DNA from 2 places in the Actinoallomurus sp. NPDC050550 genome. Region 2 is predicted to be linked to the other one. Evidence: riboswitches for the same ligand, from Rfam matches in the RefSeq annotation. Region 2 holds a riboswitch; the other holds the start of a gene.

Region 1 (3,396 bases), on a different contig from region 2:
TCGGCCGGGTCCGCAACTTCCAGGTCACCGGCACTGCGGTAGGCGACTGATCCCGGGCTCGGGCCGCCGTCCGTCCGGTCCGGCGGCGGACGCGGCCCGGGCCCCACTGCCTCCCGGCGGTCACCGCCTCAGAGCGGTGGCCGCCGGGACTCCATACGCACGTGGAGGGAACGATGACAGATCTCAGCGAGGCGGCGGTCGCCCGCCGCCGGCGGCCCGTACGATCCCGGCGCCTCGGCGCGGCCCTCGTGGCCGCCGTACTGTGCGCGCCGCTCACCGCGGCCGCGAGCGCGGCCCAGGCGGACGCCGGCACGACGTCGGCCCTGGCCCGGGGCCACCACGGAGACGGGAAGGTGCTGCCGAGCCTGCGCCCGAACCTGGTCGCCTACTACGACTTCGAGCACCCCGTACGGGGCAACCCCGCGCAGGAGCGCGACCAGGGGTCGTCCGGTACGACCATCAACCTGATCAACGGTGGCGGCGCCATGCGGGTCCGGGACAGCGCCTACCCCGGCGCCGGGCACGCGCTCCAGACCCAGCAGATCAACCCCACGACGTTCGGCAATGACGACTGGAAGGGCGGGATCTACTCCACGACCGGAGTGCCGACCCTCCACGCGTTCAACCACACCACGGCGATCTCGATCATGGGCTGGTTCAAGACGACCGGTCCGAACCCGAGCCCCAACACCAACACCCCGGACCCGTCGGACTACTTCGGCGCCGTCGCGCTGACGGGTGTGCTCAGCGGAGACTCGCAGGGCCACAACGTACGAGGTCTGCTCGAGATCATCGACGTGTCGGGGACCAAGCGCCTGGTCGCCCTCGGCCGTCGCGTCGACGGCAGCAGCTCTCAGACGTTCGCCGCGAACGAGGACTGGCACAGCATCCTGCCGATCGGCAAGTGGGTCTTCCTCGCCGCGTCGTTCGACTACGACCACGGCACCATGAAGCTGTACAAGAACGGCAAGCCGATCGACGGCTTCTACGTGCTGTCGGGCGACCCCTGGGGGGTCGGAACACCCGGCACGCACTACACCTCCGCGACCGACCCGCGCGGCATAAAGATCGGCGGGGGCTACCCGCAGAACACGCAGGAGGACAACCCCTGCAACTGCCGGTTCGACAGCCTGATGTACCTCAATCGGGTCGTCACCGACAAGGAGGTCTGGCAGCAGTACAGCCGGGCCGTCTCAGGCCGGCACTGACCACCATCCCCCGCCAGAACCGCGCGGTGAGCCTTCCCCCGAGGGCTCACCGCGCGGTTTGCGTCGTCAGGGACGGCCGAAGCCGACGAGATGACCCTGCCAGTAGCCGGCGACCGAGCTGATCATCACGTTCTCGCCCGTGCGGGGAGCGTGGATGAAGCGGCCGCTGTCGACCATCATCCCGACGTGCCCCAGCCCGTCGAGGAAGATGAGGTCGCCGGGCTGCACGTCGCTCTGCGCGACGTGGTGGACCGCGTTGTACTGGTCGGGGACGACCCGGGGGATGCTGACCCCGGCCGCCCGCCAGGACATCATCGTGAGACCGGAGCAGTCGTACCCCTCCGGGCCGGTGCCACCGGAGATGTAGGGCTTGCCGAGCTGCGCGTAGGCGTAGTTCAGGGCCGCGCGTGCCGAGCCGGACGCCGGACCGGTGTACGAACCGCCGATCTTGCCCTTCGGAGCGGTAGTGGCCTGGCCGAGCTTCTTCAGGAGGGCCTTCTGCTTGGCGATGGCCTGGTTGACCGCGGTCTTCTGCGCCTTGAGCTTCGCGACCTTCTGCTGGACCTCCTGGGTCGTGCCCTGCGCCTCGGCCTGGTCACGGCGGAGCCGCTGGGTCGACGCGAGGAACGCGGTGAGCTCCTGACCACGGCTGCTGGCCAGGTGCGTGAAGGTCGACATCTGGTCGAGCGCCGCGTCCGGGTTCTTGGAGGCCAGGACGGCGGTGGCCGGGTCGGACGTGCCGGTCTTGTACTGGTCGGCGGCGAGCTGCACGACCCGCCCGTGCAGTTGGTTGTACCGGACCTGCTCGGCCGCTGTCTCGGCGTTGACCGACTTGAGCCGCTTCTTGGCGGCGTCGAGCTCGGTCTGCGCCTTGTTGCACTGGTCAACGATCTTGTCGACCTTCGCGTTGAGCTTGTCCAGCTCCTTCTGCGCGGAGGCCGCCGACGGCTTGGCGGGCGCGGCGTGCGCGGTGCCGACCGTCGTCAGTGAGACCGCCACCGTGAGCGACACGGCCGCGCAGGCGCGGAGCGATCGCCGCATCCGCGAGCGCTCGGTGGCGCGCGCGTTCGTCAGGGGGTGGGAAGGCGCCACAGAAGTCCTACTCCTCTCCTTGCCGCCTTCCGGGTCAGCGATCGAGGCTCGGGCCGGAGCCACCCTGCCGGAACCTCATCGGTTCTGGACGCGCCTCGACGACTGTGGATTCCCGGGTTCCCAAGGGGATTCGGCGGACGGCTGTGCTTCCTGTGAAGCCGGGGGCAGCCGGGCTTTCCGTAGTTTAGAGGTGATCAGGCGCCTTTTGCCAATCAATGTTTCGTTAACCTTTTGCGACGTTGACGTTCATTGACCGGCCGCTACGGACAATGTGCCGCCCGTATGCCGGGTGAATAGGGAACGTCAACGGACGTTCGAGGGCGTCTCGTCCGGCGGAGCGCATCGCCGGCTCCGGGTGAACGACAGGCGGACCAGCACGGGCGCCAGCGTGACGACGGCGAAGAGCCGCATGCTCTGCACGCTCGATACCAGTCCGACGTCGGCGTTGGTCGCGACCGAGGTGGCGAGGACCGCGTTGATCCCGCCGGGCGTTGTCGCGAGGTAGGCGTCGGCGTACGACAGGTTCGTCAGGCGGGCCAGCAGCCACGCGAGTACGGCCGAGACGAGGCTGATGACGACCGTTCCGCCCACCATCCAGGGGAGGAGCCGGCGCGCGTGCCGGAGGGAGTCCCGGCGGAACCGCAGCCCGATCTCCAGACCGATGCAGGTGAACACGAGCGTCTGCAGCAGCCCGGCCGGCCGGAATCCATGGACCGCTCCGGAGAAGGTCGCCACGACGGTCACCAACATCGGACCGAGCACCATCGGCGCCGGCAGCCGCAGGCGCCGCCCCACCTGGACGCCCAGGACCGCCACGGCGCACAGCACCAGGAGCCCGGCCGGCTGATGGGCCCCGGCCACCAAATGCAGCATCTGCGGGCTGACCGGCGAGTGCGGCTCGGCCGACCCGGCGCCCCCGTGCAGCAGGGGCCCGGACAGGGGGACGACCACCGGGGCGGTCACCGCGATCATGGCGACCCGGGAGTACTGGGCGATCGCGACGAGCCGGGTGTCGGCCCCGAGCTCGTCCGCGGCGGCCAGCATGGCCGCCGCGCCGCCCGGCACCGTGGCCAGCGTCGCCGTCGGCCGGTCGAGC
Region 2 (3,396 bases):
CGGCTGGGCGGAGCGGGTCGATACCGCGCGCCGCGACCTCGAGCAGTCGGCGACGGCGGCCGAGGAGGCGAAGGTCATCCGGCAGGTGGCCGAGCTGCGCGAGCAGATCGCCGCCGCGAAGGCCACCCGCTCCGAGGAGGCCGACCGGCTCCGCGCGGAGCTGCGCGACCTCCGCGGCGAGAACGCCGAGCTCCGCAAACGCCTGCACGAAGCCCGGGGCAAGGCCAAACGCGAGCACGCGCGCGCGGAGGACCTCGACCGCCGCCTCGGCGAGGAGCGCACGGCCGCGTCCGTCGCGGCGGCCACCGCCGAGGCCGAGCTGCGCCGGCTGCGCAGCCGCCTGTCCCACGCCGAGTCGTCCGCGGAGAACGCCCGGCGCGCCGCCCGGGAGGGCCGCAACGTCGACGAGGCCCGGCTGCGCGTCCTCCTGGACGCCCTCACCGACGCCGCCAAGGGCCTCCGCGACGAGATCGCGCTGCCTCCCGGCATCACCCGGCCCGCCGACAGCGTCGGGGGCATCACGCCGACCCGCCCCGGGCACCGCACACTGCCCGGGCGCGCCCTCGCCGACAGCGACCCCGCACTCCTCGACCAGCTGCTCACCCTCCCGCAGGTCCACCTCATCGTCGACGGATACAACGTCACCAAGACCGGCTACGGCGACCTGCCACTGGCCGACCAGCGGACCCGCCTGGTGTCGGGCCTGGGCGTGCTGCACGCCCAGACCAAGGCGGAGGTGACGTGCGTGTTCGACGGCGCGGAGCTGAACGCCCCGGTCGCCGTCCAGGCGCCCCGCGGCGTCCGCGTGCTGTTCAGCGCGCCGGGCCAGACCGCCGACGAGCTCATCGCCCAGCTCGTACGCGCGGAGCCCAGCGGGCGCGCCGTCGTGGTCATCTCCTCCGACCAGGAGGTCTGCGACTCCGCCCGGCGGGCCGACGCCCGGCCGGCTCCCTCATCCCTCCTCCTGCGCCGCCTCGGCCGCACCTGACGGCCTTTCGGTTCCTCGGTCAGCCTCGTTGCCTCGGCCGCCCGCTCCGCTCGCTGCGTCGTCCTCGCTGTGCCTTCTGGTCGCTCGGTCCTCCTCACTCGCTACGCGGGTGGCCTCGTGCCTCGGCCGCCCACTCCGCTCGCTGCGTCGTCCTCGCTCCGGGCCCTTTTGTCGGTGGGTCCTCTTAACGTCTCGTCATGACGAAGACACGAGGAGGAATTCGTGCTCATCGACTGCGAGAAGTGTGAGGTACGCAACGTCGGCTGCGACGATTGCGTCGTTTCCGCCATGCCGCTGATCCCGGCGTCGGGCCTGAAGATCGGGCCGCTGGAACGTCGGGCGCTGGGAGTTCTCGCCGCCGAGGGGCTCGTCCCGCCCCTGCGGATGACGATCTCCATCGACCGCGCATCGTGACGATTCGCGCGCACAGTGTTGCGTGAATGATATGAATTGCTAGAATTCCAGGAGAAGCGGTTGTTACCAGCGTGAGACTTGACTAGTCTCACGCGCTGAGCCGCTCGCTGGTTCGTCGCCCCCCAGGCGACGGCGACGGCCACCGCCGAGTCGTCACGTTCGGTGAGGTCGCCCGTAGTTCGGGCGCCAGCCTCTCACCGACACGACGAGCCGGGGAACCAGGTTTCCGGGGTGAATCGGAGCGCCACACGCTCCGTAGGGCGCCTTCCACGCCCGAATCCGTCAGCTAACCCGGTAGGCGGTCAGTGGGAGAGGGGCGTGCCGCAATCGTGGCAACACAGCGCAGTGCCGACGGCTCAGCCGTCGGATGGTCGGTGAGTGGCGGCATCGGCGGTCGCGTCCTGGCCACCCTGTGCATCGCCGCTTCGGCGGCCCTGGTTCTGCCCGTCGGCACGGCGGAGGCGAAGCCGAAGCAGACGCTGAGCCAGGCGAAGGCCAAGCTGACCAAGCTGAACTCACAGGCCGACCAGCAGGACAACGTCTACAACAAGGCCAAGTCCCAGTGGGAGGCGGCCGACAAGCGACTCAAGGCGCTGAACGCCTCGGTCAAGCAGCAGCGGCAGTCCTGGGCGGACCTGCGGGTCCGCGTCGCGCAGATGGCCGCGTCGCAGTACAAGAACGGCGGGAACGACGCGGACATCCCCACCCTGGTGTCGGCCAAGGACCCACAGTCCGTCCTCGACCAGATGTCGGCGTTCGCGCAGGTGTCGAAGAACCGCTCCACCGAGCTCACCCAGTTCCTGAACGCCGCGCAACTGCTGCAGCGGCAGGAGTCGCAGGCCAAGCAGGCCGAGACCGATCTGGCGCAGAAGAAGAACGCCGCACTCGCCGGCAAGAAGAACATCGAGAAGACGATCGAGCAGCAGAAGGCCCTGATCAAGAAGCTGGGCCCCGCTGCCGACACCGGTGGCGGCGGTGACGACAGCGGTCCGATGCCGAGCAACTGCGGCGGCGGCTACACGGGATCGGCGACCGGCAAGGCGCGCACCGTGCTGGTGTGGGCCTACAGCAAGTGCGGCACCCCGTACCTCTACGGCGGCAATGGCCCGCGCTACGACTGCTCCGGCTTCACGATGGCGGCCTACGCTGCGGCCGGTGTGAGCATCCCGCGCGTCGTCCCCGACCAGTACAACGCGACCAGCCGGGTCTCGCGGGCCAACCTGTCGCCCGGCGACCTGGTCTTCTTCGACAACCTCGGGCACGTCGGCATCTACGTCGGCGGCGGCAAGTTCATCCACTCGCCGCACACCGGGTCGTGGGTGAAGATCGACAGCCTGAGCAACGTCTGGTACAGCTCGCACTACGTCGGCGCGGGCGCGCTCTAAGGACACGATCACCATGGCCAAGGAGCGTACGATCATGTCCAGAACCGCGCGATGGTCCGTCACGACCGCCGGGTTCATCGCCGCCGCCGGGCTGTCCCTGCCCGCCGTTCCGGCGCACGCCGACCCCGCCTCCTCACTGGGCGGGGCGAAGAAGCAGCTGGCGAAGCTCAACGACCAGGTCGACCAGCTCGGCAACCAGTACAACAAGACCAAGGCGGACTACAAGGCCGCTCAGGGCCGGGTCAACGCCCTGGCCAAGTCGGTGCAGGCCGAGCGCAAGACGTTCCAGGCGCTGCGGCTGCGGGTCGCCCAGCTGGCCGTCGACGCCTACAAGACCGGGGACAACGGCTCGATCCCCCAGCTGCTCGGCTCGAAGGACCCGGACGCCGTGCTCTCGCAGATGTCGGCGTTCACGCAGATCGCGCACAACCGTTCGGCGGAGTTCCAGCAGTACCTCGCCTCCGCCCAGCGGCTGGAGCGGGAGCAGGCGCTGCGCGTGCAGGCGGCCCAGCAGCTCAAGACGAAGAAGACCCAGCTCGAGCAGCAGAAGTCGCAGGCCGACGCGGCCGTCAAGAAGCAGCTGAAACTGATCGCCAAGCTCGGCGGCAA

What was found. A riboswitch is a leader RNA that binds a small molecule or an ion and turns the genes downstream of it on or off. The one in region 2 is predicted to bind cyclic di-AMP.
Region 1: linked by a shared signal. The riboswitch ahead of AB0I04_RS30400 (NlpC/P60 family protein) and the one ahead of AB0I04_RS02480 (NlpC/P60 family protein) in region 2 are both predicted to bind cyclic di-AMP.

What each region holds. Positions count from the first base shown of each region.
Region 1 is NZ_JBFAJC010000025.1:63,882-67,277, forward strand. Features, by position in the region: gene AB0I04_RS30390 (PQQ-dependent sugar dehydrogenase) at 1-50, shown strand, start outside; gene AB0I04_RS30395 (hypothetical protein) at 174-1,208, shown strand; gene AB0I04_RS30400 (NlpC/P60 family protein) at 1,275-2,300, opposite strand; cyclic di-AMP (ydaO/yuaA leader) riboswitch at 2,309-2,446, opposite strand; gene AB0I04_RS30405 (AbrB family transcriptional regulator) at 2,604-3,396, opposite strand, start outside.
Region 2 is NZ_JBFAJC010000002.1:41,759-45,154, forward strand. Features, by position in the region: gene AB0I04_RS02470 (NYN domain-containing protein) at 1-988, shown strand, start outside; gene AB0I04_RS02475 (hypothetical protein) at 1,211-1,402, shown strand; cyclic di-AMP (ydaO/yuaA leader) riboswitch at 1,588-1,719, shown strand; gene AB0I04_RS02480 (NlpC/P60 family protein) at 1,777-2,787, shown strand; gene AB0I04_RS02485 (NlpC/P60 family protein) at 2,822-3,396, shown strand, end outside.